DNA from 2 places in the Ornithinicoccus sp. genome. Region 2 is predicted to be linked to the other one. Evidence: predicted binding sites of a transcription regulator. Region 2 holds the regulator's gene; the other holds the start of a gene.
What was found. The regulator HrcA, encoded in region 2, represses chaperone genes, less so after heat shock. The targets are predictions, from matches to a motif close to TTNGCACTCGNNNNNNNCGAGTGCNAA.
Positions count from the first base shown of each region.

Region 1: a site for HrcA is predicted at 2,917-2,943, ahead of groES (co-chaperone GroES). Genes of this name have one in related genera too.

Region 1 is NZ_CM169976.1:1,399,710-1,414,257, reverse strand. Features, by position in the region: partial or broken gene guaB (IMP dehydrogenase) at 1-266, opposite strand, end outside; gene AC1QRC_RS07330 (WhiB family transcriptional regulator) at 409-705, shown strand; gene groL (chaperonin GroEL) at 784-2,379, opposite strand; gene groES (co-chaperone GroES) at 2,470-2,769, opposite strand; gene AC1QRC_RS07315 (phospholipase D-like domain-containing protein) at 2,996-4,243, opposite strand; gene AC1QRC_RS07310 (THUMP-like domain-containing protein) at 4,297-5,523, shown strand; gene AC1QRC_RS07305 (glycoside hydrolase family 3 protein) at 5,535-7,298, opposite strand; gene tsaD (tRNA (adenosine(37)-N6)-threonylcarbamoyltransferase complex transferase subunit TsaD) at 7,295-8,335, opposite strand; gene rimI (ribosomal protein S18-alanine N-acetyltransferase) at 8,328-8,777, opposite strand; gene tsaB (tRNA (adenosine(37)-N6)-threonylcarbamoyltransferase complex dimerization subunit type 1 TsaB) at 8,807-9,532, opposite strand; gene AC1QRC_RS07285 (HD-GYP domain-containing protein) at 9,563-10,888, opposite strand; gene AC1QRC_RS07280 (HD-GYP domain-containing protein) at 10,885-12,291, opposite strand; gene AC1QRC_RS07275 (50S ribosomal protein bL37) at 12,798-12,872, shown strand; gene rsrA (mycothiol system anti-sigma-R factor) at 12,951-13,232, opposite strand; gene AC1QRC_RS07265 (sigma-70 family RNA polymerase sigma factor) at 13,229-13,909, opposite strand; gene AC1QRC_RS07260 (pyridoxal phosphate-dependent aminotransferase) at 14,122-14,548, shown strand, end outside.
Region 2 is NZ_CM169976.1:2,138,729-2,153,276, reverse strand. Features, by position in the region: partial or broken gene AC1QRC_RS10765 (PhoH family protein) at 1-742, opposite strand, end outside; gene AC1QRC_RS10760 (histidine triad nucleotide-binding protein) at 830-1,186, opposite strand; gene AC1QRC_RS10755 (16S rRNA (uracil(1498)-N(3))-methyltransferase) at 1,239-1,985, opposite strand; gene dnaJ (molecular chaperone DnaJ) at 1,982-3,103, opposite strand; gene hrcA (heat-inducible transcriptional repressor HrcA) at 3,126-4,151, opposite strand; gene AC1QRC_RS10740 (DUF3097 family protein) at 4,271-5,146, shown strand; gene AC1QRC_RS10735 (DUF4870 domain-containing protein) at 5,155-5,643, shown strand; gene hemW (radical SAM family heme chaperone HemW) at 6,073-7,308, opposite strand; gene ppk2 (polyphosphate kinase 2) at 7,372-8,262, shown strand; gene AC1QRC_RS10720 (GntR family transcriptional regulator) at 8,352-8,723, shown strand; gene AC1QRC_RS10715 (ATP-binding cassette domain-containing protein) at 8,720-9,640, shown strand; gene AC1QRC_RS10710 (hypothetical protein) at 9,637-10,398, shown strand; gene AC1QRC_RS10705 (ABC transporter ATP-binding protein) at 10,400-11,092, shown strand; gene AC1QRC_RS10700 (ATP-binding cassette domain-containing protein) at 11,013-11,369, shown strand; gene AC1QRC_RS10695 (ABC transporter permease) at 11,366-12,175, shown strand; gene AC1QRC_RS10690 (ATP-binding protein) at 12,206-14,548, opposite strand, start outside.

The sequences.
Region 1 (14,548 bases), 740 kb from region 2:
GGTCCTCGATCGACAGGTTGCGGTGCAGGATCCCCAGGCCGCCCTGCGCGGGCCATCGCGATGGCCATCCGTGCCTCGGTGACGGTGTCCATCGCGGCCGACACCAGCGGTGTCTGCACCGCGATGTTGCGGGTCAGCCGGGTCGCCGTGTCGGCGTCGCTGGGGATGACGTCGGTCTCTCCCGGCAGCAGCAGCACGTCGTCGAAGGTGAGACCGATCGTGCTGAAGGCGGACGGGACTTCGGGGAGCGGGGCGGCCGAGGTCATGGCACCAGTCTAAGCGGCCCGATTCCGCCTCCCACTTCCCGTCGGTGCCGTCTCCACCTAGAGTGGCAGGTGCCGGGAGCGTCGCCTGCTGGTGGCGTTGCCACGGTGCCGGAAGCACCGACGATCTGGGAGGTTGCGTGAGATGAGCGCAGAGCCAGCACCAGTGGCCGAACTGTGGGAGTGGCAGTTCCAGGGGTTGTGTCGCAACGTCAGCCCCGAGGTCTTCTTCCACCCCGAGGGGGAGCGCGGCGCCGCGCGCCGCCGCCGCGACGACATGGCCAAACAGGTATGCCGACGCTGTCCCGTGTTGGAGGAGTGCCGCGAGCACGCCCTACGGGCGCACGAGCCGTTCGGCGTCTGGGGGGCGATGACGGAGGCGGAGCGGGAGCGGCTGTTGCAGGCGCCGCACCTGGTCCCTGCCCCGCCGTCCCCCAACTGAGCGCGGACGCACGAACGGGCCCGTCCGACCGCACCAGCGGCCGGGGCGGGCCCGTTCGTGTCTCGGGCGAGCAGTCGCTCAGTGCGCGTGCTCGTCCTCCTCGTCCTCCGGCTTGTCCACCACGAGCGTCTCGGTGGTCAAGACCATCGCGGCGATCGACGCGGCGTTGCGCAGCGCGGACCGGGTCACCTTGACCGGGTCCAGCACACCGGCCCCGACCAGGTCGACGTACTCACCGGTCGCAGCGTTCAGCCCCTGACCCGCGGGGAGCTCGGCCACCTTGGCGGTGGCCACGTAGCCCTCGAGCCCGGCGTTCTCGGCGATCCAGCGCAGCGGCTCGTGGACCGCCTTGCGGACCAGCGTGACACCGACGGCCTCGTCGCCCTCGAGCGACAGCGCATCCAGGGCCGTGGCGGCGTGAATGAGCGCGGAGCCGCCACCGGCGACGATGCCCTCCTCGATCGCCGCACGGGTCGCGGAGACGGCGTCCTCGACGCGGTGCTTCTTCTCCTTCAGCTCCACCTCGGTGTGCGCCCCGACCTGGATCACGCAGACCCCGCCGGACAGCTTGGCCAGCCGCTCCTGCAGCTTCTCGCGGTCCCAGTCGGAGTCGGTCGCAGCGATCTCGGCGGTGATCTGGTCGACCCGCGCCTGCACGTCCTCGGGTGCACCGGCACCGTCGACGATGGTGGTGCCGTCCTTGGTCGCGACGACGCGACGGGCCTTGCCGAGCACCTCGAGCCCGACCTGGTCGAGCTTGAGGCCGACCTCCTCGGCGACAACCTGGCCGCCGGTCAGGGTGGCCATGTCCTGCAGCATCGCCTTGCGACGGTCCCCGAAGCCGGGGGCCTTCACGGCAACCGCGTTGAACGTGCCGCGCATCTTGTTGACCACCAGGGTCGACAGGGCCTCGCCCTCGACGTCCTCGGCGATGATCAGCAGCGGCTTGCTCTCGCCGACGACCTTCTCCAGCAGCGGCAGCAGGTCCGCGACCGAGGAGATCTTGCCCTGGTGCAGCAGCACGTAGGTGTCCTCCAGGACAGCCTCCATGCGCTCGGTGTCGGTGACGAAGTACGGCGAGAGGTAGCCCTTGTCGAACTGCATACCCTCGGTGAACTCCAGGTCCATGACCGCGGTCGAGGACTCCTCGACCGTGATCACGCCGTCCTTGCCGACCTTGTCGAACGCGTCGGCGATCAGGTTGCCGATGACCTCGTCCTGGGCGGAGAGGCTGGCGACCTGGGCGATCTCGTCACGGCCCTCGAGCTCGCGGGCGTTGGCCAGCAGCTGGTCGGACAGCGCCTGGACGGCAGCGTCGATGCCGCGCTTGAGCCCCGACGGGGCGGCGCCCGCAGCGACGTTGCGCAGACCTTCCTTGACCAGGGCCTGGGCGAGCACGGTCGCGGTGGTGGTCCCGTCACCGGCGATGTCGTTGGTCTTGGTGGCCACCTCCTTGGCCAGCTGGGCGCCCATGTTCTCGTAGGGGTCGTCCAGCTCGACCTCGCGGGCGATGGTGACCCCGTCGTTGGTGATGGTGGGGGCGCCCCACTTCTTGTCGAGGACGACGTTGCGGCCCTTGGGGCCCAACGTCACCTTGACGGCGTTGGCGAGGGCGTCCACGCCCCGCTCGAGCGCCTTGCGGGCGTCATCGTTGAACTGCAACTGCTTAGCCATTGATCGGCCTACTTCCTTCCACGGGCACGGATATGACGAGCGCCCCGGGGACCCGCAATGCGTGCAGGGTCACCGGGGCGTCTCGAGGTGTCAGCTGGCGACGACGGCCAGCACGTCACGCGCGGACAGGATGAGCAGCTCCTGACCGCCGTACTTGACCTCGGTGCCGCCGTACTTGCTGTAGATCACGCGGTCGCCGACGGCGATGTCGAGCGGGATGCGCTCGTCGCCGTCCTCGTTCCAGCGACCCGGGCCGACCGCCAGGACCTCGCCCTCCTGGGGCTTCTCCTTGGCGGTGTCCGGGATCACCAGGCCGGAGGCGGTGGTCTGCTCGGCCTCGACGGCCTGGACGACGATCCGGTCTTCGAGCGGCTTGATGGAAACCGACACGGTGGGGCCTTCCCTTCAGGTGTGTCGACAAATGTCTGACGTGGTCTGTCTGGTCCGGCCGGGGCCGCCGTCGCGGGGGTCGGCTTCGACCGGGACCTGGCTGGCACTTGCCACCGGCGAGTGCCAGGAACGAATCTATGTCGCGGATTAGCACTCGGTCAAACCGAGTGCCAGGACGCGCCCCGGTCCCCGCGGGCGACGGGGCCCCCGAGCCCCTGCGGGTGCCTCAGAGCAGCGGGCTGAACGGGTGCAGCAACCGTTCGACGACCCGGGGCAGCAGCCCCCGCTCCTGCCACTCCGCCCAGGTCATCTCGTGGCAGTTGGTCAGGTCGCGGCGGAAGACCTCCTCCATGTCGGCCGCGTGGCGCGGGTCGCGGATCTCGAGGTTGACCTCGTAGTTGCCCATCAGCGAGAGCCGGTCGATGTTGGCCGTCCCCACGGTGGTCCACTGCCCGTCCACCGTGGCCGTCTTGGCGTGCACCATGGCCCCCTCGTAGAGGTAGAGCCGCACCCCGCCGCGCAGCAGTTCGTCGAAGGACCCGCGCGCCACCCAGTCCGCGATCACGTGGTTGGACACGGCGGGCATGACGACCCGCACGTCGACGCCGCGCTCGGCCGCCATCAGCAGCCCCTGCTGGATCTCGCGGTCGGGGATGAAGTACCCCTGGGTGATCCAGATCCGCTCCATCGCCCGGTCGATCGCCTCGAGGTAGATGTTGCGGACCGGGAACACCAACCGGCTCGGCTCGTTGCGCGAGGCCCGCACCGGGCTGGTCCAGTCCGGGTGGCCACTGTCCGGCAGGTCCGGGTGGTTGCGGTGCCGGTGCCGGTTCCAGAAGTCGACGAAGGTGTTGCTCAGCTCCCACACGGCCGGCCCCTCCACCCGGACGTGGGTGTCCCGCCACTGGGTGGCGTAGACGCCACCGATGTTGTAGCCCCCCACGAACCCCACGCGTCCGTCCACGACCAGCACCTTGCGGTGGTCCCTCCCGGTGCGCCTCAGGTTGAGCAGGAATCCTCCGCGCACGGTCGGGAACTTCAGCACGTGCAGCGTGTCCGGGAACTGCTTGAACGCCCGGGGCACGACGAGGTTGGCGAAGCCGTCGAAGACCACGCACACCCGCACCCCGCGGTTGGCCGCCGCGACCAGCGCGTCCTTGAACCGTTGCCCGACCTCGTCGCCCTTCCAGATGTAGCTGGCCAGGTAGACGTAGTCGGTGGCCTCCGCGATCGCCTCCAGCATCGCGTCGTAGAGGTGCTCCCCGTAGGTGTAGGTGGTGATGACGTTCTCCCCCACCGGGGAGCAACTCGGGTCATGCGCCGGGGCCTCGTGCACCTCCGTGGTGCGTCGCTTGCGCAGCGCGTCCACCCCGATCACGGCACCCGCGGCGACCATCTGGGCCGCGAACGTGGCGGCCCCCACCCCGACAGCCACCCGCCGGGCCGAGCGGACCCGGCTGCGCAGTGACGACATACGGTCAACCTACCCGTTCGGGCCGGTCCCGCGGGTGGGGGATCATGGGACCCATGGATCCCGACCTGGTGCGCCGCCTGGGCAGCGGCGAGGGCTGGGGACTGCTGCAGTCACTGCCCCCGTATGACGAGGAGCAGGTCATCGCGCTGGGCTCGCGTCTGCGGGCGGAGGGCTTTGACCCCGACCTGGTCGCCGCTGCCCTCACCCAGTCCCGGCTCCGGGGACGGGGGCGGGAGAAGTTCGGCGACCGGGTCGCCGCGATGCTGCTGACCCCCGACGGGCTGGAGCAGGCCACCCGGTCCGAGCTCGCGGCCCGCCACGCCGCACGGTTCGTGGAGTGCGGCACCACCCGGCTGTGGGACCTGGGGTGCGGAATCGGGGCGGACTCCATGGCCGCGGCCTCGGCCGGGCTGCGCGTCACCGCAGTCGAGGCCGACCCGGCGACCGCCGCGGTCGCGGAGGTCAACCTGCGCCCCTGGCCGCGGGCGGAGGTCCGGACGGCACCGGTGGACCACGTGCTGCCGGACCTGCCGACCGGGCCGGCGGCCACGGGGTGCGGCGCCTGGTTCGACCCGGCGCGCCGGCTCCCGGGGGCCACCGACCAGGCCGGCCGCACCCGACGGCTGTTCCGCCTCGAGGAGATTTCCCCGTCCTGGGACACGGTGCGCGAGGTGGCGGCCCGGGTGCCTGCGGCCGGGGCGAAACTGAGCCCGGCCTTCCCGCACGCCCGCGTGCCCTACGGGGCGGAGGCGGAGTGGGTCTCGTTCCGGGGCGAGGCGCTGGAGTGCACCATCTGGTGGGGGGACGCCGTCCGCTCTCCGGGTCGCAGCGCCCTGGCGCACACCCGGTCGGGCTGGGTCCGGGTCCACGACGAGGCACCGGGCCCCGCGCCCACCCTCCGCGCGGGGGCCGAGGTGGGGAGTTGGCTCTACGAGCCCGACAAGGCCGTGCTGCAGGCCGGTCTGGTCGGCACGCTCGCGGCCGCCGTCGAGGGCGCCGAGCTGGATGCCGGGGTCGGCTACGTCACCGCGGACCGGGCCGCCGACCTGGCCTGGGCCAGCCGCTACCGGGTGCAGGACGTGCTCCCGCTGCACCCCAAGAAGCTGCGGGCCTGGGCGCGGGACCGCGGGCTCGGGCGGCTCACCATCAAGAAGCGGGGGGTGCGGGTGGACCCTGACGACCTGCGCCGCCAGCTGCGTCTGAGCGGCGACGCGGAGGCGGTCGTCGTGGTCACCCGCATCGCGGGCCGTCCCGTCGTGCTGCCCGTCCAGCCGGGGTGACACCCGGGGGCCTAGTCGCACCCCGTGCCGACGGGGTGCTCCCCCACCGCCACCGGCAACGTCCCGGGCGCCGGTGCCTCGCCGGTGAGCACCTCGACGAGGGCCTCGAAGGTCGCCGAGTCCCGCCCGTAGGCCGCCAGGAGCGCCGTGCTCGCGCTGCTGTCGGCGAGTGCGTAGGGGACGTCGAGGGCGACCACCACGTCGGCCGAGGCACCCCCGGTCCCGCCGCCGCCTCCACCCGCCTGGTAGTCCGGTGCGCCGAGCAGCGCGACGACATCCCCGGATCCGGTCCCGAGCCCAGCCTCCCCGGCCGCCTCCGACAGCCGCCGGCGGTCGGCCTCGGTGCCACCGACGATCTGGATGGAGTCGCCGACCAGCGGGGCGCCGCAGGTGCCGGAGAGCTGAGTGATCGACGCCGCCGCGGCACGCACCGCCAGGTCGCGCCCGGTGCCGATCACCTCCGCGTCCGGCTCCGGCACGTCCTCCAGGTGACGGAGCGTGGCGATGGTCCGTGCCGCGGACTCCTCCAGGCGGCTGCGCTCCAGCGTGCCGCCCTGGACGGCCTCGACCAGGGCCGCGGTGGCACCTCCGGGGTCGGCGGGCATGAGCAGGACGTCCGCACCCGCCTCGACGGCCAGCACGGCGGCGTCACCGGCGCCGTAGCCGTCGACGATGGCGCCCATGTTGAGGGCGTCGGTGATGATCAGACCCTGGAAGCCGAGCTCCTCCCGGAGCATCCCGGTCAGCACCGGAGCGGACAGGGTTGCCGGACGCCCGGGGTCGACGTCCTCCACCTCGATGTGGGCCGTCATCATCGCGGGCACCCCCTCGTCGGCCATCGTGGCGAACGGGACCAGGTCGCGCTCGCGCAACGTCTCCACGTCGGCGTCCTGGACGGCCGAGCCGAGGTGGGTGTCGGCGGTGACGGACCCGTGACCCGGGAAGTGCTTGGCCACCGGGACCAGCCCGCTGTCGGCATACCCGTCGGCCTGCGCGGTCGCGATCGTGGCCACCAGGTCGACGTCGCTGCCCGGTGACCGGGCGGCGATCGTCGGGTCGTCGGGGCCGGAGGTGACATCGGCCACCGGCGCAAAGATCACCGTGTAGCCCAGCGCCCGCACCTGCTCCCCCGAGGCCAGGGCGACATCGTGCGCCAGGTCGGTGTCGCCGGCCGCCCCGAGCGCCATCGCCGAGGGCCAGGTCTGCAGCGGGTCCCCGACGCGGGTGATCGGGCCGCCCTCCTGGTCGATCCCGAGGAAGGCCGGCCAGTCCCGCCCGTCCGCGGCCACCGCCTCGTCGACGGCCGCCGTCAGGTCCTGCAGCGCCTCGGTGCGGAGGTCGGGGTCCTCTGGCACGTTGTCCCCCAGCGTGATCACCCCGGCGAGATGGTGGCGGCTCACCAGGTCGGCCGCCTCCCCCGCGTCGGTGCCACCGTAGGAGGCGACGACCAGCTGGCCGGCCAGCTCCTCCAGCGACAGGTGGCGCACCTCCTCGCGGGCCCGGTCCAGCTCGTCAGCCGACGGCAGACCCGCCACGATCCCGGGAGAATCCTCCGGGGTCGGGTCGCCGGTCCCGGAGGTCCCGTCCGGTCCCCCGGTCGCCCCACTCCCCTCGCTCGTGGCGGCCCCGTCATCGGTGGTGGATCCACCCGTCATGTCCGGTGCGCTCGCACTTCCGGTGCTGGCCGGGTCCTCGTCCTCGACCGACCCGGTGCAGCCCGTGAGCAGCAGCCCGGTGGCCACGAGGACGCCCAGCGCCGGGCGCGACAGCCTCACCCTCGCACCTGCTCCACCGGGAGCGAGGAGTCCGCGGGGAAGTCCGGCGCCGACGGGGCCTGACCGTCCCGCAGGACCTGGGCACCCAGCGCCGCCACCATCGCCCCGTTGTCGGTGCACAGCCCGGGGCGCGGCACCCGCAGGCGGATCCCCTCGGCCGCGCAGCGTTCCTCGATGAGCCCGCGGATCCGGCTGTTCGCGGCGACCCCTCCGCCCAGCACCATGTCGTGGATGTCGTGCTCCCGGCACGCGAGCACGGCCTTGCGGGTCAGCACGTCCGCCACTGCCTCCTGGAAGCTCGCCGCGACGTCGGCGACGGGCACCTGCTCACCGGACCGTTCCCGAGCCTGGACCCAGCGGATCACCGCCGTCTTCAGGCCGGAGAAGGAGAAGTCGTAGCGGTGCCGCTCCATGTCACGACCCGAGGTCAGCCCGCGGGGAAACCGGATCGTCGCGCTGCCGTCCTGCGCCGCGCGGTCGATATGGGGGCCTCCGGGGTAGGGCAGGCCTAACACCCGCGCCACCTTGTCGAAGGCCTCCCCTGCCGCGTCGTCGATGGTGGTGCCCAGGGAGGTGATGTCCGAGGCGATGTCGCGCACGAGCAGCAGGTTGGTGTGGCCACCCGAGACCAGCAACGCCATCGTGGGCTCGGGCAGTGGGCCGTGCTCGAGGATGTCCACGGCGACGTGCGCGGCCAGGTGGTTCACGGCATACACGGGACGGTCCAGGGCGATGCCGAGCGCCTTGGCTGCCCCGACGCCGACCAGGAGCGCCCCCGCCAGGCCGGGTCCGGAGGTCACGGCGATCGCGTCCACGTCCCCGAGACCCACACCGGCCTCGGCGCAGGCCCGCTCCAGCGTCGGCACCATGGCCTCCAGGTGGGCCCGGCTGGCAACTTCGGGCACCACGCCGCCGAAGCGCACGTGCTCCTCGACGCTGCTGGCGACGGCGTGGCCCAGCAGGGTGGTGCCACGCACCAGGCCGACTCCGGTCTCGTCGCAGCTGGACTCCAGCCCCAGCACCAGTGGATCAGCCACGGGTCGCCACCTCCCGGGTCAGGTCGGCCCGCATCACGAGGGCGTCCACGCCCCCGGGGTAGTAGCGCGGGCGGGTCCGGAGCAGGGTGAAGCCGTGCCGCTCGTAGAGCCGGATCGCCGCGGCGTTGTCCGCCCGCACCTCCAGCAGGGCGGCGCCGACACCGGCGTCGACGGCCCGCTCCAGCAGCGCCGTCAGCAGGGTCCTACCGTGCCCACTGCCCTGTCGGGACGGGTCCACGGCGACCGTCATGACGTCGACCGTGTCACCCCCGCGATCCGTCCCCCCATACCCCACGATCACGCCGTCCTCGTCCAGCAGCACGACGTAGTCCCGCCGCGGACGGGCCGCCAACTCGGCCCACCAGCTCGCGTCCGACCAGGGGTCCTCGGGGAACAGGCGGGCCTCCAGCGCGGTCACCTGGGCCAGGTCCGGCCAGCGCATCGGGCGCACGGTGCTCGCGGCGCCGGCCGTCATCGTCGGCCCCCGGGCTGCGGTGGGGTGAGTGCCTGCTTGAGCGGTCCGGGGACGGCGGCGTCGGGCCGGCGCAGATAGAGCGGCTCCGGGTCGAGCAGTATGGCGTGCGGGTCACCGTGGGCCAGGGCCGCCGTGGCCAGCGTCGCCAGGGCGCCCGGCAGCACGTCTGCCGCCTCCTGCGCCCGGTCCTCCGCGAGCCCGGGTGGCCCGGTGAGGGCGTCGGGGTACAGCGTCGCCCCGCGGCCCAGGCACGGCAGTGCGCGAACCTCGGGGGACAGGTCGGCCGCCCGGCCGACCTGAGGTCCGGTGACGCGGTGCGCCGACCCGTCGGACACGGCATACCGGGCCCAGTAGACCTCCTTGCGCCTGGCGTCCGTGGCCACCAGGAAGTCGCCGTTGACCAGACCGTCGGAGACCGCGCTCCAGGCGATCGCGTCCAGCGAGCACACCCCGTGGACCGGCACACCGGCACCGTGGCCCAGCACCAGGGCGGTCACCACCCCGACCCGCAGGCCGGTGAACGGCCCCGGCCCGACGCCGCACACCACGTGGCTGAGCTGCTGCGCCCGGACCCCCGCCCGCTCCAGGGCCTCGCCGACGGTCGGCCCGAGCAGCTCACCGTGCCGTCGGTCGTCCCGATGGGTCACCTCGGCCAACAGCCGACCGTCGTGGTGGACGGCCGCACCCACCGTGGCGGTGGCAGTGTCGAGGGCGAGCAGCACCGCACCAGGCTAACCGGCGCGGCGTCCTGCTCAGACGTCGAGCCGGACGACGTCGCGGCCGGTGAGCAATGCGTCCCGTTGCAGGATCCGGCACAACGAGCGGAGGACCAGCGGGTCGTACTCGTACCCGGCGTTCAGCCGCAGCCGTTCGGCGGCACGGCGCACCGCGTCGGGTGATCGGTCGACGCCGACCAGGTCGTCGAAGGCGTTGGCGACCTTCAACACCCTGCTGGCCAGGGGAACCAGCCCGATGTCGGTGGTGCGTTTGTAGGCGACCGACTGGTCCCCCACGATGCCGGCCAACCGGGAGAGCTCGGCGGTGCGGGACAGGATGGCGGCCCCGGCCGCGGCGATCCTGCGCTGGTCCAGTGGCGAGGTCAGCAGCGTCGCGCCTCCCGGGATCGGTCGGCGCAGCGACACCTGACCCAGGTCGTGCAGCAGCGCCGCCGACTGCAGGTCCACCAGCTCCCGCTCGGACATCCCCATGTCGCGACCGATCGACACCGAGTAGTCCGCCACCCGGGCCGCGTGACCCGCCGGGGTGTAGCCGCCGAGCTCGGTCAGTCGGGACAGCGCGAAGATCGTCTGACGCTGGGCGGTGCGCACCCCCGCCTGCCGGGTCACCGCCAGGTTCAGCAGCATCAGCGGGATCAGAAAGAGCGGCACCGCGATCGCGCCAAGCGTGCCGACCGCGATGGCCACCACGGCGGCCGTCGAGGTCGTCGCGGCGGCCAGCGGCCCGACCGCCGAGAGCTCCTCCAGGAACGCCCGGCGCAGGATGGCGTGGGTGCGCGCCGACCGCTGCACGCTCATCAGGAGGAGCTGCCAGCCGATCGCCGCGCCCGCCACCAGGAACAGTGCGAGCGCGACCCACCAGCGGTCCTGGTTCGCCGCATCGACCCACTCCACCAGGGACCTACCCTCCCAGGGGACCACCCGGGCCAACATCGCGGCGAGGGCCACCACGATCACCCGCGTCGCCACCACCGACAGGTCCATCGGCCGCTCGGCCGTTCGGGCGTAGAGCGCGTGTCCGGCCAGGCTGGCCAGGGCGGTGCCCAGGACGACGACCCCGGGCAGGTGCTCCACGCTGGTGTCGCTGGGGAGCTCGGCGCTCATCGCGAACGCCACCGACGAGGCCACCGCGAGGGGCGACAGCTCCCGGGAGTCCGGGATGCGCACCCGCCAGGTCTCGCTCACCGCGATGGTCACCAGGAACATCAGGTACAGGACCGCGACCTCGAGCGGGATGGGCTCCAGCGAGGACAGGAGCAGCGGCAGCGAACCCACGGTGATGACGCCCGCGGTGAGCATGAGGAGGCGGTCGAAGGACCTCCCGGACAGGCTGACCCTCACCGGCCGACCTCCTCGATCGCTGGCGGGGGCTCGGTCATGCCGATCGCCAGGTCCTGGTGGTCGGCGTCGGGGGACCACTGGGCGTACTGGTCGCTGATGACCGGGTCGTCGTGGTCGTGCACGTCCCCGAGGGAGGAGCGCAGGTCCTCGTGGATGAGGGTCGGCTCCCAGGTCCGGTCCGCCAGGGCCTCCGCGAGGGCGCCGACCACCTCACCGTCCAGGTGCGTCCCAACCCGGTCTTGCAACTGCTGGAGCGCGGCGGACTGGTCGAGGGGGTCGCGGTAGGAGCGGGTCGTGGTGAGCGAGTCGAACGCGTCGGCCACCGCGATGACCCGGGCGAACAACGGGATCTCCTCCCCCCGCAGGCCCGCGGGGTATCCCTTCCCGTCGAGCCGTTCGTGGTGGTGCAGGATGCCGGGGAGCGCGTTGGCCAGGAAGTCGATGTCCTGCAGCATCCGCACTCCTGCCTGCGGGTGCTCGCTGATCGCCACGAGGAACCCCACGTCGACCGGTCCGGTCGCACGGGGGCCCTGCGGCGGCACGGCGACCATGCCGATGTCGTGCAGCAGGGCAGCGAAGTGGAGCTCCTCGGCCACGGAGCCGCCGATTCCCAGCCGCGGCGCCATCCGGCGGCACAACTCGGCCACCCTCGCACTGTGCCCCACGGAGTAGGGGTTGGCCGCCTCCAGCGCCGCGACCAGGGTGCTCACCGTGCGGGTGTGCGAGCGCCGCTCGTAGGTGTCTCGGCTCAGCGTCCACTGGGCGATGAGCAGCGGCAGCAGCACCAGGGCCGCGCTGAACATCCCGACGCCCGCCGGCACCCAGAGCACGACGAAGAGGAAGGCGACCACGGCGTGCGTGACGTAACCCCACCCCAGACCACGCAGCGTGCGGCCGAAGACCTGGGCGAACGGCATACCTCCCGCCAGTCGTGCCATCACCGCGACCAGCAGCACGTTGAGGACGGCCATCGTCGCGTAGCCGATGACCATCGGGGCGGCCACCCCTAGCAGCAGCTCCGCCGGGGTGGAGGCGCTGTTGATCGGCAGCTGGCCGCCGCAGGCCAGGTAGACCAGGCCGCCGCCGGCGCCGAAGCAGCCTGTCATCCCCGCGTTGAACACCCGGGTGCGTGGCCGGGAGTTGCGTGCCCCGACGATGCAGCTGACGTAGCCGATGACCGCCGTCCCGACCGGGCCGGCCAGCGGCAGCGAGGCAGCCAGGATCACGGTGCCGAACGAGACACCGACGTGCGGTCCCAGCTCCCGCTCCCGCATCGAGGCCCCCAGCGCCGCGAGGGCCGTGAGCAGCACGATGGCGGTCCAGGGCAGTTGCCGCCCGATCCAGAGTCCGCCCACGATGAAGCCGAGCGCGACGATGCTCAGCAGGAGGACATAACTGTTCACGGCCCATCGTGGTGCGGGGCCGGATTCGGGGGACTCGAAAGGCGCGACCCCCTGGGGGGGCCGCGCCTCCGATGCGTCGGTGCGAGAGTGCCCTGATCGGGCGTCGTGCTCAGCCATCAGTGCCGATCAGGGCCTCGACGTCAATCTTCCCAGAAGACAACGTCCGGGATGAAGTTCAGAACGTCGGCCAGCTGGCCGCTCGTCACCAGGTCCAAGAGCGCCTGCAGCATGATGGTTCCTTCCGTGGCCGGGTCAGCAAACTCCTCCGACGGGATTGGGGGCCCCGTCGGCCAGCAGGAGACTCTTCAAGAATGGCACAGTAATGACCAAAGCGGGAGTCGTCCGGAAGGACCCGATGGCACACTTGACCGACAATTTACTCTCTCTTGATCTAGCGGTCGGAGCGGTATCGGACGGGTGCGTGGTGTGCGATCATGGGGGTCGGTTCTGCCCCACCGGGACATCTCCCGGGAGGCGCTACACCACCACGAACGTAGGAGGCCACGATGAGCAAGCGCGCCCGCAAGCGTCGCGACCGCAAGAAGAAGGGTGCCAACCACGGCAAGAAGCCGAACGCCTGAGCACCCAGATCAGCACAGGACCCCCGCAGCCCGGTTCGGGCGCGGGGGTCCTGTCGTTCGGGCCCGCGCCCTGTCTGGTCAGTCCGTGGTGAAGGTACGCGTCACCGAGATGCTCGTGATGCGCGCCATGATCTGGGTCCGCAGCGCCTCGGGTGCCGGCTCACAGCCGCACGCTCGCCGCACGACCTCCTTGAGCACCCTGTCCCGCTCGTACTCCCGCAGGCAGGAGGTGCACTCGTCCAGGTGCGACTGGATCCACCGACAGTCGTCGGGGCCGGCCTCGTTGTCGACGAACTCGAAGAGCCGCAGCACGACCTCGGTGCAGTCGGGCCGGCGCTCGTCCCCGGAAGCGGCCCTCATGACTGCACCTTCTCCCGCTTGATGAAGCCCCGCTCCAGCGCGTAGTCGCTGAGCAGGTCCCGCAACTGACGCCGGCCACGGTGCAGCCGGGACATGACGGTGCCGATGGGGGTGTCCATGATCTCGGCGATCTCCTTGTAGGCGAACCCCTCGACGTCGGCCAGGTAGACCGCGAGCCGGAAGTCCTCGGGGATCTGGGCCAGCGCCCGCGTCACGTCCGAGTCGGGCAGGTGGTCCAGGGCCTCGGCCTCTGCCGAGCGCAGACCCGTGGAGGAGTGCTGGGCCGCGCGGGCGAGCTGGTAGTCCTCCACCTCGGCGGCGTCGGACTCCTTGGGCTGTCGCTGCTTCTTGCGGTAGGTGTTGATGTAGGTGTTGGTGAGGATGCGGTACATCCACGCCTTGAGATTGGTCCCGGGGCGGTACTGGTGGAAGGCCGCGAAGGCCTTCGCGTACGTCTCCTGGACCAGGTCCTCGGCGTCGGTCGGGTTGCGCGTCGTGCGCAGCGCGGCGCTGTACATCTGGTCCAGCAGCGGCATCGCCTCGCGCTCGAAGCGGGCAGCCCGCTCCTCCGGCGTCTCCGTCGCCACGTCGACCACCTCGTCCGCGGTGGCCACCACGTCGTCCGTGTCGCGGGACCGGCCAGCGCCGGTGCTCTCGGGTGCCTGGTCGTTAGTCATTACCGACCAGCCTAGCCCCCCGGCACGTCGCCCGGTCTGCCCGGCGAACCGGAGGCCACCGGCGGGTAGCGTCCCGGGTTCCGGGGCGGCGAGCATGGCTACCGACATACGCTCTGTCTCCTGGGCTCTCGCGGGCGTGCTGGGGTGGGCGTTCGCAGGAGTCAACGGCGGCAGACCCCGGGAGCATTCCCGACCCGTGACACCATGGGGCGGTGAACGCCGCCCTGCCGACCGGGACCGACCTGCGTCCCCTCCGCCAGCCCCGCAAACTGCAGAACGTCCTGTACGAGATCCGCGGCCCCGTCGCCGCCCGCGCAGCCCAACTCGAGACCGAGGGGCACCGGATCCTCAAGCTCAACATCGGCAACCCGGCACCGTTCGGGTTCGAGGCGCCCGACACCATCCTGCAGGACATGATCGCCGCCCTCCCGGTCGCGCAGGGGTACTCCGAGTCCAAGGGGATCCTGTCCGCGCGACGCGCCGTCGTCAGCCGCTATCAGGAGGTGCCTGGGTTCCCCCGGGTCGACGTCGACGACGTCTACCTGGGCAACGGCGTGTCCGAGCTCATCATGATGACGCTGTCGGCGCTGCTGGAGGACGGGGACGAGGTGCTCGTCCCCGCCCCCGACTACCCGTTGT
Region 2 (14,548 bases):
CCGTCCCGGACGCCATCAGGCGCGGGATCGAGTCTGGGTCGACCATGTCGTGCAGCGCGTCGTAGAGCGGGCGTAGGTAGGGGTCGATCTTGTCGTTCAGGGTGCCCGGCAGGAATCCCAGCCGCTCGCCCGCCTCGACGGCCGGGCGCGTCAGGATGATCCGGTTGACCTGCTTGGCCTGCAGCGCCGCGACCGCCTTGGCCATCGCCAGGTAGGTCTTGCCGGTGCCCGCCGGGCCGATCCCGAAGACGACGGTGTGCTTGTCCATCGCCTCCACGTAGTGCTTCTGGTTCAACGTCTTGGGCCGGATGGTGCGGCCCCGGTTGGAGACGATGTTCATCGTCAGCACGTCGGCGGGCCGTTCCTCCGAGCGGGCGCGCAGCATCTGGATCGAGCGCTCGACGGCGTCCCGGTTGAGCGGCTGCCCGGCCGCCACGACGACGAGCAGCTCGTCGATGAGTCGCTCCACCAGGGCCAGCTCCTCAGTGGGCCCGGACAGCCGGAACTCGTTGCCGCGCACGTGCACGTCGACCCGGGGGATGGCCCGCTCCACGGTGCGCAGGAGCTCGTCCCGCGGCCCCAGAAGGGAGACCATGCTCACCTCGGCGGGGATGATGATGGTGTGGGTCGCGCCGCTGCCGGCGGGATGCGCAGGCTCGGCGTCGGTCTCGGGTATGTCGTCAGCCGGCGGGGCCGGATCGGCGGCGGGTCCGTCGCCGGGCGGGGTAGCGGGGTCTGTCATCGTGCGCCCGAGTCTACCCGGGCGGGGGCCACGGAGTCGCGCTCCTGCACAGGCGGGGCCGGGTGTGCAGGCACCGGGTGCCTCGGTTCACCCCTCAGCCAGCACGCCGACTGGGCCCATCTGCTGGGCGCCGAGGACGTGCACGTGCACGTGGGCCACCTCCTGGCCGCCGTCCCGGCCCACGTTGCTGACCAGCCGGTAGCCGCTCTCGTCGACCCCCTCCTGCCGGGCGACCTCCCCGGCCGCGGCAAAGACCTCCGGGACGCGGTCCGGAGCCGCCGCGGCAAGCTCGGCCAGCGACTCGTGGTGGTCCTTGGGGATGACGAGGACGTGCACCCTCGCCCGGGGTGTGATGTCCCGGAAGGCCAGCACGGTGTCGGTCTCGTGGACGGTGTCGGCGGGGATCTCCCCGGCGACGATCCGGCAGAAGAGGCAATCGCTCACCCTCGCGACGATAGCCGATGGGGCAACACCCCGGTGCGGTCCGGCGTCCGCCTCACTGCCAGCGGGACGTGGCTGCGCTGAGGAGCGCGATCGCGGCGGAGCCGGCGGTCGAGGTGCGCAGCACGGTCGAGCCGAGTCGCGCGGTGCGCGCCCCGGCCGCGACGAAGTCCACGGTCTCCTCCGGGCTGATCCCGCCCTCGGGGCCGACGACCAGCAGCACTTCCCCGGAGGTGGGCACCTCCAGGCCGGCGAGCGGTTCGGTCGCCTCCTCGTGCAGCACCACGGCAAGGGCGGCAGACTCGATCCGATCGATGACGGCCCGCCGGTCGGCCAACGCGGCCACGGCGGGGACCCGCGCGCGGCGGGCCTGCTTCGTGGCGGCGAGCACCGTCTGCTCCCACTTGCGGTGCGCCTTGGCCGCCCGGTCGCCACGCCAGCGCACGATGCTGCGGTCGGCCTGCCACGGCACCACCTCGTCCACCCCCAGCTCGGTGCCGACCTCGATCGCCAGGAGGTCCCGGTCCCCCTTGGCCAGCGCCTGCACCAGGGTGAAGCGCGGGTCCGGCGTGGGGACCTCATCCACGCGCACCAGGGTCAGCAGCAGCTCACCCCTGCGGCGCTCGACCACCCGGGCCTGGGCCAGCAGTCCGCTGCCGTCGGCCAGGAGTATCTCCTCACCCGGGCCGATCCGGCTGACGTCGGCGGCGTGCCGACCCTCGGGACCGTCCAGGACCACCTCGGCACCGCCGGCGGTGCCGGACAGGCGCCCGGCGGCCAGCAGGAACAGCGGTGCGCTCACCGCCCGTTGAACGCTTCCTTGAGCTTGCCGAACAGGCCCGACTGCGCCGGGGCCAGCCGGGCCTCGGGACGGCTCTCCCCGCGCTCCTCTGCCAACTGGGCCAGCAGCTCGCGCTGGGTCCCGTCGAGCTTGGTGGGCACCCGCACGTCGAGGTGCACCACGAGGTCGCCCCGGCCGGTCCCGCGCAGGTGCGTCACGCCCTGCTGGGCGAGGGTGACCGTGTCCTGCGGCTGCGTCCCGGGCTTGAGGTCGACCTCGGTCGGCCCGTCGAAGGTGTCGACGGTCAGCGTGGCGCCCAGCGCGGCCGCGGTCATCGGGACCTGCACCGAGCAGTGCAGGTCGTCCCCGCGCCGCCGGAACGTCTCGTGCGGACTCACCACCACCTCGACATACAGGTCGCCCGCGGGGCCACCCGAGCGGCCGACCTCCCCCTCCCCGGAGAGGTGGATGCGGGTCCCGGTGTCGACGCCCCCTGGGACCTTGAGGGACAGGTCGCGCCGGGTGCGGACGCGCCCCTCGCCGGAGCAGTTGGAGCAGGGGTGCTCGATGATCTCGCCGAAGCCCATGCAGGAGTTGCACGGACGCGACGTCATCACCTGGCCCAGGAAGGACCGTTGCACCTGCTGCACCTCGCCGCGGCCGGCGCAGACGCCGCAGGTGCGGGTGCCGGTCCCGGGCTGTGCCCCCTCCCCGGAGCAGGTGGCGCACCGCACGGCCGTGTCGATCGTCAGGGTCTCCTCGCCGCCGAAGACGGCGGTCCGCAGGTCGATGTCGAGCCGCACCAGCGCGTCCTGACCACGCTGGGTCCGCGACCGCGGGCCCCTGGCCCCGGCCGCGGTCCCGCCGAAGAAGGCGTCCATGATGTCGCTGAAGCTGAACCCCTGGCCGAAGCCCCCGCCCTGCCCGCCGTAGGGGTCCTGACCCCGGTCGTAGGCAGCCCGCTTGGTCTCGTCGCCGAGCACGTCGTAGGCCTGGCTGACCTTCTTGAACTCCTCCTCGGCCTCGGGGCCGGGGTTCACGTCGGGGTGCAACTTGCGGGCCTTGCGCCGGTAGGCGGTCTTGATCTCGGTCGCGGTCGCCTCACGGGGCACGCCGAGGTCGGCGTAGTAGTCGTTCACCGATGTCCTTACTGGTAGCTGGTCAGGTGTCCAGGATCTGCGAGACGTAGTGCGCCACGGCCCGCACGGACGCCATCGTGGACGGGTAGTCCATCCGGGTCGGGCCCACCACGCCGAGTCCGCCGGCCGGGCCGTAGTTGGTCGTCACCACGGAGGTGCTGCGCAATCCCTCGTAGGGGTTCTCCGCGCCGATGCTGACGGTGACCGTGTCCTGGGAGTCGAGCGTGGCCATACTTCCCATCAACTTCAGGAGCACCACGTGTTCTTCCAACGCCTCCAGCACCGGCCCGATGGACAGGGGGAAGTCGGTCCCGACGCGCGCCAGGTTGGCGGTGCCGGCCAGGACCACCCGCTCCTCGTGCTGCTCGACGAGCACGTCGGCCAGCGCGTCGACCACGACCCGGGCGACCTGCTGGGCCTCGGGGTCCAGGCCGTGCAGGGCCTCCTCGAGCAGGGGCGTCACCTCGGCCAGCGGGCGCCCGGCCGCATGGGTGTTGACCAGGGAACGGAGGTCGTGGACGAGTTGCTCGCCCTCGGCGCCGCCCAGCTCCCGGTCCAGTTCCACGACACGTTGCTCGACGCGCCCGGTGTTGACGATGAGCACCACCATCAGGCGGGTGGCGCCGACCAGGACCAGCTCGACGTGGCGCACGGTGGACCGGGTCAGGGACGGGTACTGCATGACGGCCGCCTGCCGGGTCAGGCTGGACAGCAGGCGCACGGTCCGCCCGACGACGTCGTCCAGGTCGACCGCACCCTCGAGGAACCGCTGGATCGCGGCGAGTTCCGCCCGGCTCATCGGCTTGATCGACTGCAACCGGTCGACGAACATCCGGTAGCCGGCGTCCGTGGGCACCCGGCCCGCGCTGGTGTGCGGGGCCGAGATCAGCCCGTCCTCCTCCAGGGCGGCCATGTCGTTGCGCACCGTGGCCGCGGACACACCCAGCTGGTGCCGGTCCAGCAGACTCTTGGACCCGACGGGCTCCGAGGTGCGCACGTAGTCCTGGACGATGGCACGCAGCACCGCCAGTCGACGGTCCTCCATCATCTCCCGCACCTCCCACCGGCAGTTGGCACTCCTGATTCGCGAGTGCCAGTCTACGCGGTCCCCGTCGCTCCCGCGTTTCGCTGGCCGGTCGCGCACCCCACCACCCGTAGCCTGACGGGGTGAACGACCGCTACGGCACCGACGTCCTCTCCGGCGACTGGCGCGCCCCCGCCCGGGGCCGTGCCCAACCGATCGAGGCCGAGTTGGGCATGGTCGTGGAGGACGTGCAGACCGGGTGGTGCGGCGCCATCACCCGGGTCGAGAAGGCCGGCGGGATGCACGTCGTGCACCTGGAGGACCGCCGTGGGCGCGGCAAGGGGTTCCCGCTCGGTCCGGGATTCCTGCTCGAGGGCCGCCCCGTGGTGCTGACCCCGCCCAGGCAGGCCGACCGGGCCGCGCTCGCCGCAGCCCGCCAGGCGGCCTCGCGCACCGCCAGCGGGTCGCGCGCGGTGGGCCGCGCCCCGGCCCGGGTGGCCAGCGGATCGCGCCTGTTCGTCGAGGGTCGGCACGACGCCGAACTGGTCGAGAAGATCTGGGGCGACGACCTGCGGGTGGAGGGTGTCGTGGTCGAACTGCTGGACGGCGTGGACGACCTGACCGCGGTGATCCGTGACTTCGCACCCACCGCGGACCGGCGGATGGGCGTCCTGGTCGACCACCTGGTGCCGGGCACCAAGGAGGACAAGGTGGTCGCGGCCGCCCGCGCCCTGCCGCAGTCGCGCCACGTGCGGATCCTGGGGCACCCCTACGTGGACGTCTGGCAGTCGGTGCGCCCGGCCCGGATCGGGCTGGACGCCTGGCCCGTCATCGAGAGGGGCCGGTCCTGGAAGCACGGGGTGCTCGCCGAGCTAGGCTGGCCGCACGCCACGCAGGCCGATGTGGCCAGGGGCTGGAAACAGATTCTGGGCTCCGTGCGTTCCTACAGCGACCTGGAGCCCACGCTCCTGGCCAGCGTCGAGGAGCTCATCGACTTCGTCACCGTCCCACAGGAGTGAGACAGACCATGACCCAGGACCCGCACCAGAACCCGCCCGAGGGCGAGGGCTACCGGCAGATCCCCCCTCAGGGGCAACCCTGGGGCGCACCCCAGCAGGGGCAGCCCTACGCGCAACAGCCCTCGCCGCAGGCCGTCGGCGGCGCCGACCGCACCTGGATGATCCTGGCGCACCTGTCCGCACCGATCGCCTTCATCATCAGCGCCGGCACCCTCAGCGTGCTCGGTCCGCTGCTGATCTGGATCTTCTTCAAGGACACCAGCCCCGCGGTGCGACAGGCCGCGGCCGGCGCCTTCAACTTCAACCTCTCCTTCTGGGTGCTGTATTGGCTGGGCTGGCTGGTCGCGGTCGTGACCCTCGGCATCGGCTTCCTGGTGGTGTTGCCGTTCTGGCTCCTCATCTTCGTGGTGGCGGCCTACGCGCACATCAAGGGCGCGCTGCGCGCTGGTCGCGGCGAGACCTACGTCTACCCGTTCCAGCTGCGGGTCCTGCAGTAGGTCCAGCCGCATCCCGGGGAAGAGTTTTGGGCCGACCTCTTGCGCCGCCCCCCGGGAAGCAGTAGACATGCTGCTACGCATCCCGGAGACGGGGTGCCGACCCCGAGCCACGGTCGCGGATTCGCAAACCAGGACCCCGTTCCTGGGGACACCTACCGGTGCTGAGGTAGGGCGAGCCACCCGACTACTCGACGGTCGATCGGCAGCAGCACCGCTGATCACCCAGTGGGCCCCCGCGAACTCATACTTCGCGGGGGCCTACGCCTGTCCGGGTCACCGGTCCGGTGCGACCTGACCCGCGGTCTGGGGCCCTGCCCGCTCATACCGGGCAGGGGGCCACTGCCTGTTCTAACCGCTGCCACCCCCGAGGCGTGGGACCCACGCCGAGAGTCCCCGAACTCGAGGACCAGACCGGCTCGCGCCCGTCGGTCAGGCGCCGGCAAGCAGCCGGTGCACGACCGTGTCGGCGAGCAGCCTGCCGCGCAGCGTGAGCACGCCCCGCCCCCGCAGGGCTGCGGGTCCCTCCAGCAGACCCCCGGCGATCAATCCGGCCACGGCCTCCCGGCCCTCCGGGGACAGCACGGACAGCTCCATCCCCTCGGCGAGCCGCACCCCGAGCAGCACCCGCTCGTCGAAGCGCTGACCCGCGGTCAGCCGTTCCCGCCCAGCGGCGGGCGACACCCCGGACGCCAGCCGCTCCGCATACGGTGCGGGGTGCTTGACGTTCCAGAAGCGCACCCCACCCACATGGCTGTGGGCCCCGGGCCCGATCCCCCACCAGTCCCCGCCCGCCCAGTAGCCGACGTTATGTCGGCACCGCGCCTCCGGGCCGGTGGACCAGTTGCTGATCTCGTACCACCCGTATCCGGCGTCGGACAGCACGCGGTCGGCCACCTCGTACTTGTCCGCCTCGTCGTCGTCGTCGGGCGCGGGCACCTCACCGCGCCGCACCTGGGCGGCGAGCTTCGTGCCCTGCTCCACGACGAGGGCGTAGGCCGACACGTGGTCCGGCGCCAGGCGCACCACCTCGCGCAGGCTCGCCTCCCAGTCCGCGAGCGACTCCCCCGGCGTCCCATAGATCAGGTCCAGGCTCACCTGCAGACCCGCGTCCCGGACCGCGGTCACGGCAGACTCCACGTTCGCGGGGTCGTGGGTCCGGTCCAGGGTGGTCAGCACGTGCGGCACAGCAGACTGCATCCCCAGGCTGACGCGGGTGAAGCCGCCGGCCGCCAGTTGCTCGGCCACCGCGGGGGTGATCGTGTCCGGGTTGGCCTCGGTGGTCACCTCGGCATCCGGCGCCAGTCCCCACGCATCATCGATGCCACGCAGCACCCGGACCAGGTCGGCCGGCGGGAGCATGGTCGGGGTGCCGCCACCGACGAACACCGTCTGCACCGGCGGGGTGGGGCCCGGGGCGGCGTCCAGCACCCGCGCGGCCAGCACCACCTCGGCCAACGCCGCGTCGGCGTAGCTGTCCAGCGTGGCGCCGTGCCCACCCAGCTCGGGGACGGTGTAGGTGTTGAAGTCGCAGTACCCGCACCGCACCCGGCAGAACGGGACGTGCAGGTAGACCCCGAAGGGCCCGGCGCCCAGTCGCTCCAGGGCCCAGCCGGGCAGGGACCCGTCGGCGGGCACGGGCTCGCCCGGGGGAAGCGCTGACGGCATACCCCCATTGTCTCCCACCGCGATGTCGCCTCCCGTTCACCCACGTCCCCTACAGTCACGCACGTGCAGCAGGAACTCCGCGAGTACATCGACCGGCTCAGGGCCGAAGGCTACACCGTCCGGGACGACCAGGGCTCGGACCCGGACCTCATCACCCCCGACGGGAAGGCCGTCGACACCTGGCGTGAGGACTACCCCTACGGCAACCGGTTGTCCCGCAGTTACTACGACGTCGAGAAGTGGCTCCTGCAGGTCGAGCTGCTCAAGTTGCAGTACTGGGTGCAGGACACCGGGAAGCGGCTCCTGGTGGTCTTCGAGGGGCGCGACGCCGCAGGCAAGGGCGGGGCGATCAAGCGGTTCACCGAGCACCTGAACCCGCGCGGCGCCCGGGTCGTGGCGCTCACCAAGCCCTCCCGGGTGGAGGAGGGACAGTGGTACTTCCAGCGGTACGTCCAGCACCTGCCGACCGCCGGCGAGATCGTGCTGCTGGACCGGTCCTGGTACAACCGCGCCGGTGTCGAGCGGGTCATGGGCTTCTGCACCGAGGACCAGTACCAGCGGTTCATGCACCAGACGCCCACCTTCGAGCGGATGCTCGTCGATGACGGCATCCACCTGACGAAGTTTTGGTTCTCGGTGACCCGCTCGGAGCAGCGGACCCGGTTTGCGATCCGGCAGCTCGACCCCGTGCGCCGCTGGAAACTGTCCCCGATGGACCTGGAGTCGCTGGATCGCTGGGAGGCCTACACCGAGGCCAAGGAAGAGATGTTCCGGCTCACCGACACCGATGCCGCACCATGGATCACCATCAAGAGCAACGACAAGAAGCGCGCCCGCCTCAACGCCATGCGCTACTTCCTCGGCCTCTTCGACTACCCCGACAAGGACCACACGATCGTGCTGCCGCCCGACCCCAAGCTGGTCCGTCGCGGCAGATACACCACCGGCGACTGACGCGCAGCACCGTCCCCCAACTCACTTGACCGATCCCTACGTTCTGTGGTTCATTAGTCGAGTAATGAACCACAGAAGGAGGGAACCTCGTGTTCGACGGTCGTGAGCCGATCTACCAGCAGATCGCCGAGGCGATCCGTGGCGAGATTCTCTCCGGCGCGCTCCGCGAGGGGGACCAGGTCATGTCGACCACGCAGTACGCCACCACCTACCGCATCAATCCCGCCACCGCCGCCAAGGCGTTCGCCCAACTGGTCGACGAGGGGATCCTTCACAAACAGCGCGGGCTGGGGATGTTCGTCTCAGAAGGCGCCCCCGACCTGCTGCGCACCCGGCGCCGCGAGGTGTTCTTCGCCGAGCGCCTGGACCCGGTCCTGCGCGAGGCGGACGTCCTCGGCATCACCCCCGCAGAACTCACCACCTACCTCATGAACTCCGACCCGAAGGGAGCACGTCGATGACCGGCCAGCCCGTCCGGACCGTGGAGCTCGGTGTCACCTATGGCTCCACCCCCGCGCTCAGCGGGGTCTCACTCGACCTCGAATCCGACCGCATCCACGGCCTGCTCGGCCGCAACGGGGCGGGCAAGACCACCCTGCTCTGCGCCCTGGCCTCGCTGCGCGCCCCCTCTGCGGGCGAGATCCGCATCGGCGGGACCGACCCGTTCGAGAGCGAGCAAGTCATGGAGCAGGTCTGCCTGATCCGCGAGAGCGGTGATGTCATCACCGACGAGAAGCTCGAGGACAATCTGGACTGGTTCGAGCTCGCGCGGCCCCGCTTCGACCGCTCCTACGCCCACCGCCTCGCCGCGCAGTTCGGGCTCGACCTGTCCAAGAAGCCGTCGGCCCTGTCGCGCGGCCAGGCCTCTGCGTTCGGTGTCGTCGTGGGGCTGGCAGCCCGGGCCCCGGTGACGATGTTCGACGAGGTGCACCTGGGGATGGATGCACCGGCCCGGCAGATGTTCTACGACGAGCTGCTCCGCGACTTCGCCGAACACCCCCGCACGATCCTGCTCTCGAGCCACCTGATCAACGAGATCGAGCACCTGGTGGAGACGGTGACCGTCCTGCACCGCGGCGAGCTGCTGCTCAGCCAGGAGGCGGAGGACCTGCGCACGCAGGGTGCCACGCTCACCGGTCCGGCAGCGGCCGTCGACAGGTTCACCGCCGGCCAGCCCGTCATCGGCACCCGCGACCTCGGTCCGACCCGGCAGACGACCGTCTTCGGCGCCCTGGACCAGGATCTCCTGGCCAGCGCCGAGCAGAACGGCCTCCAGGTCGGACCGGTCCCCCTCCAGGACCTATTCATCCACCTCACCAACCACGCCGGCGACGACGCCACCGACCACGACACCGACAGCGCCCGGGAGACCGCATGAGCACCGACACCCTCGACACGGAGGTGCGGACCACCCGTCACCGTCCGCAGTGGCTGCGGGCGACACAGTGGCTCTTCACCCGCACCTTTTTCCTGATGTTCCTGGCCTGGGCCCTGGTCGTCGTCGTGGTGACGGTGGTCCTGGCCATCGTCGGCCGCAACGTGGACACCGTCCAGATGTCCGGGTTCGCCATCTCGCACCACGGGCTGCTCTGGTTCCCGTTCAGCATCGCGATCATGATGGCCACCACCTACCTGCCGCTCCATGTCGCCGCGGGGATGACCCGCCGATCCTTCATCCGCGCGGCACTGCTGGCGCAGGTGGGGATCGGCGTGCTCAACGCCGTGTTCAGCACGGTGGCCCTGCTGCTGGAACGCTGGATCTACGACCGGTTGGGGTGGGTCCACGGGCAGACCGACGACACCAACCTCACGGTCTTCGCCGGTGGCGAGCTCACCTACGGCCTCGGCCTGGCCCTCCTCTTCGCCTCCGCGATGGTCAGCGGCCTGCTCGTCGGCGCCGCATACCTGCGGGCCGGCGCCTGGTGGGGCACCCTCGCACTCCCGCTCACGCTGCTTCCGATCCTCGTGACGACCCTCGTCGGGCTCGGGGAGCACCAGTGGAGGCCCTGGAGCATCACCCTCGCCGACCACTGGCCCGGCGGAGGCCCACTCTCGGCCGTCGTGGTGCTCCTCGCCGGCGCCGCCTGCTTCGGGCTGCTGGTCCGGCGGATCCCTATCGAGACAAGGAAGACCTGACATGACTATCTCCACCTCCCCCACACCAGGCGCGGTGACGGCGCCGACCGGCCCCGTCGTCCGGGTGACCGACCTCCGCAAGGCCTACGGCCCGAAGGTCGCCGTCGATGGAGTGTCGTTCACCGTCCAACGCGGTGAGATCTTCGGCATCCTCGGACCCAACGGTGCGGGCAAGACGACCACGGTCGAGTGCCTGGCCGGGCTGCGCCACGCCGACGGCGGGTCGGTCAATCTGCTCGGGCTCGACCCGCAGCACGACCCTGTCCCGGTCCGCGAGGTGCTCGGCGTGCAACTCCAGGAGTCTGCACTGCCGCCCAAGATCCGGGTCATCGAGGCGCTGCGTCTCTATGCCGCGTTCTACCCCGACCCGGACGACCCCGAGGCGCTCCTGGACAGGCTGGGCCTCGGCGAGAAGCGGGACACGGCATACCAGGACCTGTCCGGCGGCCAGAAGCAGCGCCTGTCCATCGCGCTCGCGCTGATCGGCCGCCCCCAGGTCGCGATCCTGGACGAGCTCACCACCGGGCTGGACCCGCAGGCCCGCCGGGAGACCTGGGACCTGGTCGAGCAGCGTCCGCGACAGCGGCGTGACGATCATCCTGGTCACCCACTTCATGGACGAGGCCGAGCGGCTGTGCGACCGGCTCGTGGTGATCGACGGGGGCCGCGTGATCGCCGAGGGGACGCCGGCTGAGTTGTCCGGCGGCACCCACGGGGACCGCACGTTCCGGGTGGGGCTGCCAGAGGCCCTTCCGGACCACGAATTCCTCCGCGCCCTCCCGGCCGTCACCTCGGTCCGGGAGGTCGGGCGCGAGCTGGAGATCAGCGGCACCGACACGGTGCTGCCCGACGCCATCGCCGCGCTCTATGCCCGCGGCATCATCCCGGACGAGGTCCGGACCCGCACCCGCTCCCTCGAGGACGCCTTCGTCGAGCTGGTCACCCGAGACGCAGAGGAGACCGCACCATGACCGCGACGACCGAACGACTCCCCGGCAGCACCCGCACCCGCACGGGGATGCGGGGCCTGGGCCCCCTGACCCTTTCGGAGGCGCGGCTGTTCCTGCGGGACTTCAGCAGCCTGTTCTTCGTCCTGCTCTTCCCCACGGTCCTCCTCGTCGGAATGGCGCTGGCGATCCCCGGGATGGGCGACCAGATCACCGACGCCGGCGCGCAGTGGGAGCAGTACACGGTCGTCGACCTGTTCCTCCCCGTCATGTTCTGCGTCGCGGCGGCGTCCGCCGGGCTGACCGCCCTGCCCGCCTACCTCGCGGGATACCGGGAGACCGGGGTGCTCCGGCGCATGTCGACTACCCCGATGCGCCCGCAGGGTGTGCTGCTGGCCCACCTCGTGGTGGAGCTGGTGGCCGTCATCCTCGGTGCCCTCCTGGCCCTCCTGGCCGGGCTCCTGATCTTCGACAGCCCCATGCCCGAGAGTCCGCTGCTGGCCCTGGCTGCCTTCGTCCTCGCGGTCACCTCGATGTTCGGCATCGGGCTGCTGATCGGCGGCCTGGCCAACAAGGGCACGACCGCCTCCGGGCTCGGCATGCTGGTCTACTTCCCGATGCTGTTCATGGCGGGTCTGTGGACGCCCGGGCCTGCCATGCCGGAGGCCGCCGCCAGGATCGCCACCTACACCCCCCTGGGTGCCGGCGCACAGTCGCTGAACACGGCGTGGTTCGGCACGGGGGACTTCCCGTTGACCCAGCTCCTCGTGATGGTCGTCTGGTCGGTGGTGCTCTTCCTGGTCGCCGCCCGCACCTTCCGCTGGGACTGAGCGACCGGGCCTGGCCCGGCGGCGTCCTCGCTAGTCGAGGAGACCCTGCCGCCGGGCCAGCGCGGCCGCCTCGGTGCGGCCAGCGGCTCCCAGCTTGGCCAGGATGTTGGACACGTGCACGCTCACCGTCTTGGTGCTGATGAACAGCTGGCGCGCGACCTGGCCGTTGGTACGTCCCTGGGCCACCAGGGCCAGCACCTCTCGCTCGCGTGGGGTCAGCACCGGTTGGTCTGGGGTCGTCGCCGCCGCAGCACGCGCTCCCAGGCCACGCACCTCGGCCAGGAGCGGCAGCGCTCCCAGCGCCTCGGCCGTCGCCCCGGCACTCCCGGCCAGCTCCTGCGCGAGACCCTGCTCCCCCTGGGCACGGAGCACGGCCGCCAGTCGGGCCTGTGACCGCGCGACCTCGAAGGGGTGGCCCAGTTGCTCGAAGGCCTCCACGGTCCGCTCCCAGGCGCCGCGGAGGTCCTTCTCCGGCACGTCCTCACCCCCCAGCCACCGCAGCCGCAAATGCTCCGCCGCCAGTCGCAGACCCCACGCCCGGCCCTCGGGTCCCACCGTCCGGCCGAGCACGGACTTCTGCGTCTCCGCCTGACGCAGGACCGCGGCTAGGTCCGAGCCAAGGCGCAACCGGTCGGAGCGCGCGGCAGCGCCGAGCTCCCCCACCCCTGTGGTCAGGTGGCCCAGGAGCAGCGCGGCGAGCCGCACCTGGGCATTGAACGTCTCCACCTGCCACACGGTGGTCACGGCCGCGACGGTGTCGTCGTACGCCTGGGCAGCCCCCTCCGGGTCACCGGCATCGCCCGCGAGCTCGAGGGCCGCGCCACCGGCCAGGATTGCCAGCCAGCCGTCCTCGGCCCACTGTGGCCGGGTGGCCTCGACGGCGGCAGGGCCTGCGGGATCACCCCGCCCGGCGCTCACCTGCAGGCGGACCGCCGTCAGGATCACAGCCGCGGACGGCGGCGGGTTCTCCCCCGAGGTGTCGGTGAGGCGGTCCACGGCATCCCAGTCGCCGGCCATGTAGGCCGTCAACCCACTGAGCACCCGCGCGTCGAAGCCGTACGGTGCCCAGGGTCGTCCCTGCCTCCGCGCCAGGGACGTGGCCTCGCGGTAGAACTCGCGCGCCCGGGTGACCTGACCCATCTCGAGGTGGGTGCCGCCGAGCTGGTGCAGCGCCCGGGTCTGGGCCGCCGTGTCCCCACTGGCGCGTGCCTGCTCGAGCACCTCGGTGAGGAGACGGATCGACTCCTCCGGGTCGCCGAGGAACTCGTTGAGACGCCCCAGGGTGGTCGCGGCGTCGACCGCCGTCCGCTTCAGTCCCAGGGTGTCGGCCATCGTGACCGCGTCCTGGGCGAAGGAGACCGCCTCGGCGAAGCGGGAGCGGTCCACGTTGGCCCGCGCGTGCACCGCCAGGGCGTGGGCGCGGAGCGGCCGGGGCTCCGGCCCCACGAGGTCAAGGGCGGCGGTGGTCAGGTCCAGGGAGTTGAGCGAGGGGTCGTCGCTGAACATCGCGGCGCGCGCCAGCTGCAGGAGGAGCTTGGCCCGCTCGTCGTGGGCGAGGTCCGCGCCGATGGAGGACAGGGCGTCCCGCAGCAGCGCTCCCGCGCGGTGGGTGTGTCCGGCGTCGATGAGCGCCTCCGCCGCCCGGTGGGTCAGGTGGACGACGTTGGCCTCGCCGTGATCGGCCAGGCTCGGGTCGGCCAGCAGCTCCAGCGCGAGCTGGAAGTGACCTGCCGCCTCGTCCGGGCCGCCAACCTTCATCGCGTCGTCGCCGGCCTCGATGCTGGCCGCCAGCGCGGTCTCCCGGTCCTGGGCTGCCCGGGCATGCCTGGCCAGCTCGGCAGCCGACCCGTTGCTCTGCCCCTGCACGAGCGCGGCCACGTAGGCGGCGTGCAGCCGGGTGCGCTCGCCGGGCAACAGGTCGTCGTAGACGGCCTCGGCCAGCAACGCGTGCCGGAAGGCGTAGGAGGCATCGCCCCACGGGATCAGGATGTTGGCGTCCACCGCCGAGCGCAGGGCCCCGTCGAGCTCGCCCTCCGGCAGCCCTGCCACCGCGGCCAGCATGTCGTGTGCCACGCGCCGACCGGCGACGGCGGCCGCACGCACGACACCGCGCGCGGTGTCCCCGAGGCTGTCCAGCCGGACCAGCAGGAGGTCCGCCAGGTCCGAGGGCAGGTCGCCTCGGTCCAGCTCGCGTGCCCCGAGGAGCTCCTCGGCGAAGAAGGCGTTGCCCTCCGCCCGTCGCACGATCTCCTGCACGTCGGCCTCGGTCAGCACCTGGCTGGGACGTCGCGCCCCGTGCGTGGCCCTGACCAGGCTGCGCACGTCAGGGTCGGGCAGCTCTGCCAGGTGCAACCGGGAGACCCGCGGCATCCG